DNA from 3 places in the Streptomyces sp. NPDC001153 genome. Region 2 is predicted to be linked to each of the others. Evidence: riboswitches for the same ligand, from Rfam matches in the RefSeq annotation. Region 2 holds a riboswitch; each other region holds the start of a gene.
What was found. Region 2 has a riboswitch for cyclic di-AMP ahead of ACWDEN_RS22625 (transglycosylase family protein). Riboswitches for the same ligand answer to the same signal wherever they lie in the genome.
Positions count from the first base shown of each region.

Region 1 (4,028 bases), on a different contig from region 2:
GGACGTGCCGGAAACGGCGGCGGTAGTGCTCGGCGACGTCGGGGAAGGCGCGCAGGAGGTTGACCGTCGTCATGATCAGGTCGTCGAAGTCGAGCGCGTTGGCCTCGCGCAGGCGCGACTGGTAGAGCGCGTAGGCCTGGGCGAGGGTCTTCTCGAAGCCGTCGGTGGCCTGGGCGGCGAAGTCCTCCTCGTCGATCAGCTCGTTCTTCAGGTTGCTGATCTTGGCGCTGAACGACTTCGGCGGGAAGCGCTTGGGGTCGAGGTCCAGGTCGCGGCAGACCAGGGCCATCAGGCGCTTGCTGTCGGCGGCGTCGTAGATCGAGAACGACGACGTGAAGCCGAGCTTCTTCGACTCGCGGCGCAGGATGCGCACGCACGCGCTGTGGAAGGTCATCACCCACATCGCGTTCGCGCGCGGGCCGACGAGCTGCTCGACACGCTCCTTCATCTCGCCCGCGGCCTTGTTGGTGAAGGTGATCGCGAGGATCTGGCCCGGGTGCACGTGCCGCTCGGCGAGCAGATGGGCGATGCGGTGGGTGAGCACGCGGGTCTTGCCCGAGCCGGCGCCGGCCACGATGAGCAGCGGGGAACCGGCGTGCACGACCGCGGCCCGCTGGTTGTCGTTCAGCCCTTCCAGCAGCGCCGCCGAGTCGATCGCGGGGCGCGGGGCGCCGTCGCGGTAGTACGCGTCCCGGTCCGGCGGCGCGTCGAACTTCCCGCCGAACAGATCGTCCGGAAGCGGCTCCGGAGCGTGATCGTCGTCGGGCGGCGGCGGGGGCTCCTCCTCGTGCCCGCGAGGGGCCTGGAGGTCCGCCAGGAAGCTGTCGTCAAAGAGGCTGCTCATCGCTCTCCGAGTCTAGGGCGCCCCACCGACAACCGGTCGCAGTCCCCGGAACATGGCCGGTTCCGGAAGAGAGTTGATCGTGACCGCGGAATGAGCCTCCGCCTGCTCACACAACGGAACCGCCCGATGACACAGGAGCGAAACCTGCCCCAGGTCACGAAAATGTATCGGACATATCACGCACCAACCTTCACAGGAGTCACACGAGTTGGCTAGCGTGCGTGCGGGCCGTACGACCCCTACCGGCGAACCTCGCCGGGCCGCACGGCCTCCGCCGAGTCCGGTGTGCCCCGCAGGGCGCCCGGAGCCGGGGACCCACCGACCTCTGGGGTGAATCGGCCGGCTCCCACCCGGGACGCCGCCGTAGGGCAACCCTTCCGAACCACCGCCCGAACCCGACAGCTAACCCGGTAGGCGGCCCATTGGAAGGAGTCGCCTCCCTTGGCGTCGCACCGCAAGACGCGCCCCGGCGGATCCATCGGATCGGGCCTTCGCACCCCCGCCCTCGCCACCGCCGCCCTCACCTCCATGGCCGTGCTCTCGCAGACCGCAGAGGCCGCCCCGAGTACCGATCGCACCAAGCCGAGCCTGGAGGAGGTCGAGAAGAAGGTCGACGACCTGTACCGCCAGGCGGAGTCGGCGACCGAGAAGTACGACGCGGCCAAGGAGCGGTCCGTCAGACAGCGGGGCCGCGTCGACGCCCTGCGCGACGACGTCGCCCGGCGCACGGCACGCCTCAACAAGGCCCGCGAGGAACTGGGCTCCTTCGCCGCGGCGCAGTACCGCACCGGTGCCGCCGCTCCCGGCACGGCCACCTTCCTGCTGGCCAACGACCCGCAGGACTACTTCGACCAGACCCAGCTGATGAACCGGCTGACCTCGCGGGAGAAGAGCGCGGTCGACGACTACATCGGCGAGCAGGCCGCGACCATGAAGCAGCGGCGGGAGGCCGCGCAGAGCCTGCAGACGCTGACCGACTCACAGCACGACCTGCAGACCGCCAAGGCCACCGTCCAGAAGAAGCTGGCCTCGGCGCGCGAGCTGCTGTCGCAGCTGTCGGCCCAGGAGAAGGCGCGCCTGGCCGCCATCGAGCGGGAGAAGCAGCAGGAGGCGGCGCGCAAGGCGGCCGAGCTGGCGAAGCAGCAGGCGGCTCAGCAGCAGGCCGCCTCGTCGTCACCGTCGTCCTCCTCGTCGTCATCGCCCACGGGGTCCGGATCCGGATCCGGTTCGACGGGCTCCGGCTCGACCGGGTCCACGACGACCGGCTCGTACGACACGAAGGCCGAGAAGGCGCTCGCCTTCGCCCGCGCGCAGATCGGCAAGCCGTATGTGTGGGGCGCCATCGGGCCGGACTCCTACGACTGCTCGGGCCTCACCCAGGCCGCCTGGAGAGCCGCCGGCGTCACGCTTCCGCGCACCACGTACGACCAGGTCAACGCGGGCACCACGGTCTCGCTCGCCGACGCGCGGCCGGGCGATCTGGTCTTCTTCTACGACGACATCAGCCACGTCGGCATCTACATAGGCAACGGCATGATGATCCACGCCCCGAAGCCGGGCGCGTACGTCCGTGAGGAGTCGATCTACTACGGCGGCGAGTCGATCATCCACAGCGTGGTCCGACCGGGCTGACCGCCCCCCGGACCACCGGCGCGGCCCAGCCCCTCCCGCTCCACGCGCGCGTGCCACCGCAGTGCACGTGCACGCGCGCGTGCGGGAGTCGTGGTCTCCCGTGCCCGGGGCCGCCGGATCCACACGCCCACGCACGCCCTGCCGACGCCCTGAGCCTCGCCACCCGGACCGCTGATTCCCGCACACGCGTGCCGGTCTTTCCTGCGCCGATGCCCGGGTGCAGTCTTCGCTGCCGCGTTCCCTGCCGCCGGACATGCGTGGCCCTTCTGCCTCCGGACACGCTCGGCCTCGCCCGCCCCCACGCCCGCGCGCGGCCTCCCCTGTCTCCCCCGCCCGCGCGGGGCTCCCCTGCCTCCCCACGCCCGCGCGGGCCTCCCCTGCCACCACGCACACGTGCGACCTCCCTGCCACCACGCGCGCGTACCGGCGTTTTCGCTCTTCACGCGCGCGTGCCCTTAGGGCAGGGACGCCGCGGCTGCCTGGCATCGGGCGCATGCCCGGCATCTCAGGTCTGCGCGCTTGGTGGGCGGAGCGGTCCCCTGCGGCCGGGGCCGCCGTGATGGCGACCGGCGTGGTGTCGGTGGGGCTGCGCATGACCGGCGCCGAATCGGTCTCACGGGTGGTGCTGGCGATGGCGGGCGTCGCCTGGGCCGCGCTGGCCGCCGCATTCGTCCTGCGGCTGGTCGGCGAGCGCGAGCGCTGGGTGACCGAGGCGGAGAGCCTGGGCGCGCTGACCTCCGTGGCCGCGACCACGGTGCTCGGCACCCGGGTCTCGGCGCTGGGCGGGCAGACCCTGGCCGAGGCACTGCTGGCGCTCGCGGCGCTGCTCTGGCCGGTGCTGCTGGTCATGGTCGTACGGCGCTGGAGGCCGCGCATGCCGGGCGCGGTATTCCTGTGCTGTGTGGCCACAGAGGGGCTCGCCGTACTGGGCGCCACGCTCGCCGCGGCCGAGCGCACGGCGTGGCTCGCGCACACCGCGCTGGTGCTGTTCTGGCTGGGCCTGGTGCTCTACGGCCTGGCGCTGGCCCGCTTCGACATACGGCAGGTGCTGGAGGGCGCGGGCGACCAGTGGATTCGCGGGCGTTGCGCTCGCGATCTCGGCGCTGGCCGGGGCGAACCTGCTCATCGCCGGGGACGCGGGCATGTACCTGTGGAACGACGACGACCGCGGTGCGCTGCGCACTGTGACGACGGCACTGCTCGTGCTGGATCTGGTCTGGTACGTCGTACGGCCCCGGCCCGGCTACGACGTGCTGCGGTGGGCGACGGTGTTCCCGATCGGGATGACGGCGGTGGCGGCCCTGCCCGTCGGCACCGCCCTCGGCGTCCCGTGGCTCGACCGGCCGGGACGGGTGCTGCTGTGGGCTGCGGTGGCGGCGTGGCTCGCGGTCGCCGCCGGTGCGGTGCGCGCGGCCCGCGCCGGCGGCGGGGACGGCTGACCGTCAGGTCCACAGGACGGCGATGAAGATGTTCGTCATGGTCAGCGCGCCGACCACTCCGAACAGGCTTTTGTCGATCTTCTCCTCGTCGCGCTTGACGTAGACCAGCCCGA
Region 1 is NZ_JBSFJZ010000016.1:76,974-81,001, reverse strand. Features, by position in the region: gene pcrA (DNA helicase PcrA) at 1-844, opposite strand, end outside; cyclic di-AMP (ydaO/yuaA leader) riboswitch at 1,107-1,278, shown strand; gene ACWDEN_RS19875 (C40 family peptidase) at 1,286-2,476, shown strand; partial or broken gene ACWDEN_RS19870 (tellurite resistance/C4-dicarboxylate transporter family protein) at 2,970-3,915, shown strand; gene ACWDEN_RS19865 (hypothetical protein) at 3,919-4,028, opposite strand, start outside.
Region 1: another riboswitch for cyclic di-AMP. It lies ahead of ACWDEN_RS19875 (C40 family peptidase); the one in region 2 lies ahead of ACWDEN_RS22625 (transglycosylase family protein).

Region 2 (4,028 bases):
CGCTGGTCGATGTCCTCGGCCATGCGGGGATGGGCGGAGTAGAAGTGGCGGACCGTGCCGTCCGCGTCCCGGGTGAAGACGGAGACGGTCGAGTCCTGCACGCCGTTCTCGTCCTCGCTGCCGAGGTCGTACTTGAAGGTGCTGTCCCCGGCGCTCAGCAGGCGCAGCCGGGACCAGCCGCGGCTCCGGGCGTGCTGCCGCAGTGCGGGCAGGTCGGCGGCCGCGGCGACCACGAGGTCGGCGTTCCGGGCGACGTGGTGGGCGACGCCGTTGAAGCCGTCGATCCACAGGGTGCACATCGGACACGGGTGGGTCTGCCGTTTGCCGTACATGAAGTGGTAGACGATCAACGGGCGGTCCGGGGCGGTGAACAGTTCGCTCAGCCGCACCTCGCGGACGGGTGTGTCGTCGGCGCCGAGGTCGGCGGGGCCTTCGAGAAAGACGTAGTCGTCGACCTCGGCGCCCTGTGGCAGCGCCCTGCGCAGGGCCGCGACCCTCTCGCGGTGGCGCATGAGTTCGATCTCGGCGCGGCGGAGCTCCTCGCGGGCGGCGAGGTAGTCCGCCGGCTCTCCGGGCAACCGGGTGTGCCGCAGCATCGTGTCCTCCTGGAGGGGAACTGGATGGGAAGCCCCCGGGTCGGGGCGAGCCCATGGTTCCGGCCCGATCGCGCGCCAGGCGTGAGGCGCCGCCGTTCCCGACGGGTGACAAAGGGCGCAAGAGGGGACGAACGGCCGCCGCGCAGGCGGAAATGACAAACCTTCAACTTCGTGATCTTCACGTGATCTGCGCGGCATGAACTTGTGACAAGTGATCGTCTGCCGATACGTTCACCCATCAGTGTGGCGGCCCCGCTTCGGTCGCCGCGCCGGTCCTGCTGTCGCACGAAAGGCTTCCGCATGCTCTCCGGGAACGGTCGTCACCGTCGCCCCCGTCAGGCTCCGGCTCTCCTCGTCGCGGCCGGCGTGACCGGCTCCGCCATCGCCATCCCTCTGCTCGGCGCCGCCAGTGCCAACGCGGCCGACGGCACCACGTGGGACAAGGTCGCCGAGTGCGAGAGCGGCGGTTCCTGGAGTGCGGACACCGGGAACGGCTACTACGGCGGTCTGCAGATCTCGCTCGGCGACTGGGCCAAGTACGGCGGCACGCAGTACGCCGAGACCGCCGACCAGGCCAGCCGCTCCCAGCAGATAGCCGTCGCCGAGAAGATCCTCGCCGACCAGGGCACCAAGCCGTGGGCCACCTGTGCCCTGCTCTCCGGGCTGACCTCCGACTCCGCCTCGGTCGACGTCGACACCGGCGTCGGCGGCTCCGGTGGTGGTGACGGGTCGCACGGCGCGTCCGGCTCGGCCCAGGGCTCCGACTCGTCCGGTCTGCCGGATTCGTCCTCGCCTGGCTCCGGTTCGGGCTCCGATTCGGGCTCGGGTTCGGACTCCGGCTCCTCCTCCGGTTCGGACTCCTCCGGCTCCTCCTCGGACTCGAGCGCTACGCCGACCCCGAGCCCGAGTCCGAGCAAGGACACCACCGGCACTCCCGGCGCGGCCGACGGCTCCGCCGGAACCAGCACCCCCAAGTCCGACAAGACCGACAAGCCGGGCTCACGCGACAGCGGAAGCCCGCAGGGAGGCGACAGCTCTCCCGTGGCGGCGCCGGGTACCGACAACTCGGACAATTACCAGCAGAGTGGCGGTTCTTGGAGCCTGGTCGACACCGGCGCGCTCAGCAGTGGTGGACGTCACCGCGGCGAGAGCGCGGACGAAAACGTGACAAACGGTCAGAACGCCGCACCTTCCGGCCGTCACGCCGGCCGTGAACCGGGCACCTACACGGTCCGCGAGGGCGACTCGCTCGCCTCCATCGCCGACTCCCTTGGCGTCGACGGCGGGTGGCATGCCCTCTATGTCGGCAACGAGAAGGTGATCGGCGCCGACCCGAACCACATCGCCGCCGGTCAGACCCTGGAAGTCCCTGCCGAAAAGGGCGACGGCTAGCGGCAGTTGACGCCCCACTTCGCCACTGATGTCCGGTTTGGCGAAAGTGTGGGATGAGTCTCAGAAGCCCTGATCGTCTTTGAAATTCCGCCGATCGCATGTCTACGGTCAGGACCGCTCGTCACCACGAGCCCCGGCAGCCGCAACGCCGAATCCTGCCAGCGGTTGCCCGGGAACAGTCGTCGCGTCAAGCGCCGTAGGCAGGAGCGGGGGACCCAAGGTAAGCGCCGGGCCCAGCGGTTGACGCTGGACCGGCTTGGGGTGAAGCCGCGCCTCGGAAAAACGAGTGCGCGGCCGGGCAACTCAACCGGCCCGAACCCGACAGCTCACCTCGCAGGCGTCGGTGAGGGGATCGATCCATGCTGTTTTCCGGCAAGGGCAAGCACCGTCGCCCGTCCAAGGCCGTCCGCGCCATCACGCTCGCCGGTGTCACCGGCGCCGCCGTCGCCGCCCCGCTGATGGCGGCCGGCAACGCCTCCGCCGCCACCGCCTCCGAGTGGGACGCGGTCGCCCAGTGCGAGTCGGGCGGCAACTGGTCCATCAACACCGGTAACGGCTTCTACGGCGGGCTGCAGTTCACCAACTCCACCTGGGCCGCGTACGGCGGCACCGCCTACGCCTCGCGCGCCGACCTCGCCACCAAGGCGCAGCAGATAGCCGTCGCCGAGAAGGTGCTCGCGGGCCAGGGCAAGGGCGCCTGGCCGGTCTGCGGCACGGGCCTGTCGAGCGCCGCGTACAACGGCTCGGCCCCGGCGGCGACCACCAAGAGCGCCCCCGCCAAGAGCACCACCACCCGCTCCACCGACCAGCAGGCCGCCACCCGCTCCACCACGCGCACGGCCCCGTCGGCGAGCAAGACCGTCAGCACCCCGACCGGCAAGAAGGTCAAGAAGGGCGACGGCGAGTACAAGGTCGTCAAGGGCGACAGCCTCAGCTCCATCGCCGAGAAGCACGGCGTCAAGGGCGGCTGGCAGAAGCTGTTCGAGCTGAACAAGGACATCGTCGAGGACGCGAACCTCATCTACCCGGGCCAGCAGCTGCACCTGAAGTGACATCTGGCTCCGAGCGGACCCACAGTGCCCTCACATCCCCGGCCCGCACACTGAAGGCCTCGTGAGGGCCACCCCCGTCCCCACGGACTCCCCGCCCCGGCGCGTGTTCCCCCGTACGCGCCGGGGCGGGGTCTTCTGTTTCCGCGTGCTGTTTCCCCACTCTTCAGCCGGGCCTCACCGGCAGGCCCCTTTGTTCCGTGGGTGAACAATGGGTACCGTCTGCGTGTCCCTCCCGTCCACGGGACGGTCGGTCGGTGGCCGACGGCCCGGGGGCGGTTAGGCTCTAGGCGCAAGGCACAGCCGTAAGGCACACAGCCCCGCACTACCAGCGTCACATCCACGAAGGAGATGCTCGTGCCGTCCATCGACGTCGTCGTAGCCCGGGAAATCCTGGACTCCCGAGGCAACCCCACGGTCGAGGTCGAGGTCGGCCTCGACGACGGCAGCACGGGTCGTGCCGCCGTCCCGTCCGGCGCCTCCACCGGCGCCTTCGAGGCCATCGAGCTCCGCGACGGCGACCCCAACCGCTACCAGGGCAAGGGCGTCGAGAAGGCCGTCCTCGCCGTCATCGAGCAGATCGGCCCGGAGCTGGTCGGCTACGACGCCACCGAGCAGCGCCTGATCGACCAGGCCATGTTCGACCTGGACGCCACCGACAACAAGGGCTCCCTCGGCGCCAACGCCATCCTCGGCGTCTCCCTCGCCGTCGCGCACGCCGCCTCCGAGGCGTCCGACCTCCCCCTCTTCCGCTACCTGGGCGGCCCCAACGCGCACCTGCTGCCGGTGCCGATGATGAACATCCTCAACGGCGGCTCGCACGCGGACTCCAACGTGGACATCCAGGAGTTCATGATCGCCCCCGTCGGCGCGGAGTCCTTCTCCGAGGCCCTGCGCTGGGGCACCGAGGTCTACCACACGCTGAAGAAGGTCCTGAAGAGCAAGGGCCTGTCCACCGGCCTCGGCGACGAGGGCGGCTTCGCCCCGAACC
Region 2 is NZ_JBSFJZ010000019.1:98,335-102,362, reverse strand. Features, by position in the region: gene ACWDEN_RS22635 (DUF899 family protein) at 1-596, opposite strand, end outside; gene ACWDEN_RS22630 (transglycosylase family protein) at 897-1,988, shown strand; cyclic di-AMP (ydaO/yuaA leader) riboswitch at 2,171-2,343, shown strand; gene ACWDEN_RS22625 (transglycosylase family protein) at 2,348-3,040, shown strand; gene eno (phosphopyruvate hydratase) at 3,389-4,028, shown strand, end outside.

Region 3 (4,028 bases), on a different contig from region 2:
CAGCGACAGCTTCTGCTTCTCGGGGCCGTCGGCGGCCACGCGCAGCGTGTGCGTGCCGGAGACCAGCGAGGTGAGCTGGGACTGCGGATCGGCGGAGGAGCCGTCGCCGGAGCCCTTGCCGGCGGCGGAGGACAGGTTGTTCGCCAGGCCGCCGAGGTTGGGCAGGCCGAGGTCGGTGTCGATCCGCACGGTGCCGGACAGTTGCTGCACGTCCGACTTGGCGATCTTCTCGATGAGCTGCTGCGCGGTGATCCTGGGCAGGTCGGGGTCGCCGGAGGCGGCGAGCGCCGGGACCAGACCGATCGTGGCCGCCGCGACCCCCACCACGGCGACCGGGACCGCGTAACGGGCGGCCCTGCGGCGCCCGGCCTGCCGCTCCTCGTCACGCGCGGCGTCCACTCGCGCGGCGTCCACTGCGTCGTCGGATTCGTACGGTGCCATGTGTGCCTTACCTCCGTCGTCGGCGGCGGCTGTTGTCACGCTGGTCCACCAGAGCCGCCATTCTCACCCGAATCGGTGAGGAGTGGTGATTTCCGTGGCTTCCATCTCACCAAATCAGCCATGAGGAAGCGTCAGACCTCGGAGCCAACTCCGCGTACGCCTGCGGTATGACACGCGGGGGCCGCGACTCCGCCGACCCGTAGGGGTCTCACCGGAACGGACGGGGCTTTACGGGCGCGCAGGGGGCGTACGGATGCACGGGCCGGACGGTCGTACCGATGGCGCAGGGCCGTACGGATGGACGGATCCGGGCCGGTCGCACGGCCGAAGGCGCGCGACGCACGGCCGAAGCGCGCCGGATCCGCACGGCCGGAATCGCGGCGCGGCGGGCGGCGGGGCGGGCCGTGGAGTACGGCCGGAAGCGCGGTGCGGCAGACGGCGCAGGCGGCGGGCCGTGACGTACGGCCGACACGCGGCGCGGCGCACAGCCGGAGGCGTGCCCCGCAGGCGGCGGGCCGTGACGTACGGCCGACACGCGGCGCGGCGCACAGCCGGAGGCGTGCCGGTCGTACAACCAGAGGCGTGGCGTGGCGGGCGGCCGGGTCAGCCGGCGCGGTGCACCACCGCGTCGCACAGCTCCAGCAGCGCGGCCTTGGCGTCGCACTCCCGCAGCGGCGCCAGCGCGGCGCGGGCCTCCTCCGCGTACCGGACGGTGTCGCGGCGGGCCTGCTCCAGCGCGGGGTGGGCGCGCAGCGCGGCCAGCGCCTCGGCGTGCCGGGCGTCGTCGCTGAGGTCGGAGTCGAGCAGGTCGCACAGCGCGATGTCCTCGGGCAGACCGAGGCGGGCGGCGCGTTCGCGCAGCCGGAGCACGGGCAGGGTCGGGATGCCCTCGCGCAGGTCGGTGCCCGGGGTCTTGCCGGACTCGTGGGAGTCGGAGGCGATGTCCAGGACGTCGTCGGCGAGCTGGAAGGCGACCCCGAGCCGCTCGCCGTACTGGGTGAGCACGTCCACGACGGTCTCGTCGGCGCCGGACATCATCGCGCCGAACCGGCAGGAGACCGCCACCAGCGAGCCCGTCTTGCCTCCGAGCACGTCCAGGTAGTGCTCGACCGGGTCGCGGCCGTCGGAGGGGCCGGCGGTCTCCAGGATCTGGCCCGTGACCAGCCGCTCGAAGGCGAGGGCCTGCACCCGGACCGCCTCGGGGCCCAGGTCGGCGAGGATCTGGGAGGCGCGGGCGAAGAGGAAGTCGCCGGTGAGGACCGCGACGGAGTTGCCCCAGCGGGTGTTGGCGCTGGCCACGCCGCGCCGCACGGCCGCCTCGTCCATGACGTCGTCGTGGTACAGCGTGGCCAGATGGGTCAGCTCCACGACGACGGCCGACGGCACGATGCCCGGCGCGTAGGGGTCGCCGAACTGGGCCGCGAGCATCACGAGCAGCGGCCGGAACCGCTTCCCGCCGGCTCGTACGAGGTGCTGCGCGGCCTCCGTGATGAACGGGACCTCACTCTTGGTGGCCTCGAGCAAGCCTTCCTCGACAGCCGCCAATCCGGCCTGGACATCGGCTTCCAGAGCCTGGTCCCGCACGCTCAGCCCGAACGGCCCGACGACGGTCACGAGGGGTCTCCTGTCTGCTGGTGTCTGCTGGCGATTACACGGTTTGTCGATAGGTCGCTGCCATCACTCAAGTCAGCGTATCCGGTCCTGTTTCGATCACCGATAGCGCCCACCGGTCCAGCCTGGGCGGTATCGGATCACGACCAGTATGTTTTTGATCAAGTGATATGAGCGGACATTCATCGACTTAACAGGAACAGGCACGGTTTGTCGCGAGCCGAGGAGGCGAGCGGAGTAATACCTACGCCCCGGACAACGACAGGCGCCGCGTCGCGGGTTCCACCACCACCCGCCCGACCCACCCAAATCCCCTATGTCTGATTTGAAATACTTTGTTATTTCGTGAGTTGAGTCACGCACGACCTTCGGCGCCGTGGAGCCGTCAGGCCTCCTCTCCCCTTCCCCTGTCGGCGAGTTGAGGGTTGGCAAACGCAAAGGATCAAGTACCCCAAACGGCACAGACAAAGGTCAAATGGTGCGTTGTGTGAATCGAGTACTTGTTCCCGACATGTGCTCTCGCATACGTTCCGGCCGTCGGGCGGACGCCGAATCCTGCCGCCGCCCGCGTAACCCATCGACGAACTCATTCGTACGGCAGGAGCGGGGGACCCAGGTAAGTCCGCCGGACCGGACGGCACACGCCGCGCCGGAACGGCTAGGGGTGAAGCCCTGTCTTCGCACGAAGGCAAGGCCGGGCACCTCCCCGCCCGAACCCGACAGCTCACCTCGCAGGCGCCGGAGAGGACTTCCTTCATGCCCGCTGCCGCTCAGCCCCGCCGCACCCGCACCACCCGCCTCGCCCGTGCCTTCGCCGTCGCCGGCACCGGTGCCGCCGTCCTCGCTGTGTCGCTCGTCGGCGCCACCAGCGCCTCCGCGGCCACCGGCACGACCACCAAGACCGCCGCCACCACCGTCGCCGGGTACCCCAACAACCTCGACGGCTGGATCCGCGAGTCCCTCGCGATCATGGCCCAGAAGGGCATCCCGGGCACCTACAACGGCATTTACCGCAACGTCATGCGGGAGTCCTCCGGCAACCCGCGCGCCATCAACCTCTGGGACTCCAACGCCGCCGCGGGCATCCCGTCCAAGGGTCTGCTCCAGGTGATCGACCCGACCTTCAACGCGTACCACGTGGCCGGCACCTCCTTCGACCCCTACGACCCGGTCGCCAACATCACCGCGGCCTGCAACTACGCCGCCGCCCGGTACGGGTCGATCGACAACGTGTTCAGCGCGTACTGACGGTCCCGCCGACCGGCGCGGAATCGGCCGCCCGGCGTGTGCCCACACCTGACGGAGGGGCACGCGCCGGGCGGCCGTCACTCTTCCGGGGACGGCCGTGCACCTGGGACACCCGTGCACCGAGGACGGTCGTGTACAGGGCGGGCCGGGGCGCTGGGCACGGTCCTGTACTGATGTGCCGGTCAGTCGGTCGGGAACAGTCTTTCGAGGACGACCGCGATGCCGTCCTGCTCGTTCGACAGGGTGATCTCGTCGGCCGCCGCCTTGAGTTCGGGGTGCGCGTTGGCCATGGCGACTCCGTGTCCGGCCCAGTCGAACATCGGGATGTCGTTGGGCATGTCGCCGAACGCCAGCGCCTCCTCCGCCGCGATCCCGAGCCGCTCGGCGGCCAGCGCGAGACCGGTCGCCTTGGTCACCCCGGACGGCTGGAGCTCCACGGTCCCCGGCCCGGACATGGTGACCGTGGCCAGCGAGCCCACCACCGCGCGTGCGATGGCCGCCAACTCGTCGTCGGACAGTCCGGCGTGGCGCAGCAGCACCTTGCTGATCGGCGCGCACCACAGGTCGTCGCGCCGGCCGACCCGGACCGCGGGCAGGGTCGGGTGCGGCATCCGGTAGCCGGGCTCGATGAGCGTGAGCCCCTCGACCCCGTCCTGGTCGACGGCCGCGTACACCTGCCCCACCTCGGCCTCGATCTTGCCGAGCGCGGTCTCGGCCAGCTCCCGGTC
Region 3 is NZ_JBSFJZ010000054.1:44,412-48,439, reverse strand. Features, by position in the region: gene ACWDEN_RS41045 (LolA family protein) at 1-441, opposite strand, end outside; gene ACWDEN_RS41040 (polyprenyl synthetase family protein) at 1,045-2,055, opposite strand; cyclic di-AMP (ydaO/yuaA leader) riboswitch at 2,621-2,803, shown strand; gene ACWDEN_RS41035 (transglycosylase SLT domain-containing protein) at 2,809-3,300, shown strand; gene ACWDEN_RS41030 (HAD family hydrolase) at 3,483-4,028, opposite strand, start outside.
Region 3: another riboswitch for cyclic di-AMP. It lies ahead of ACWDEN_RS41035 (transglycosylase SLT domain-containing protein); the one in region 2 lies ahead of ACWDEN_RS22625 (transglycosylase family protein).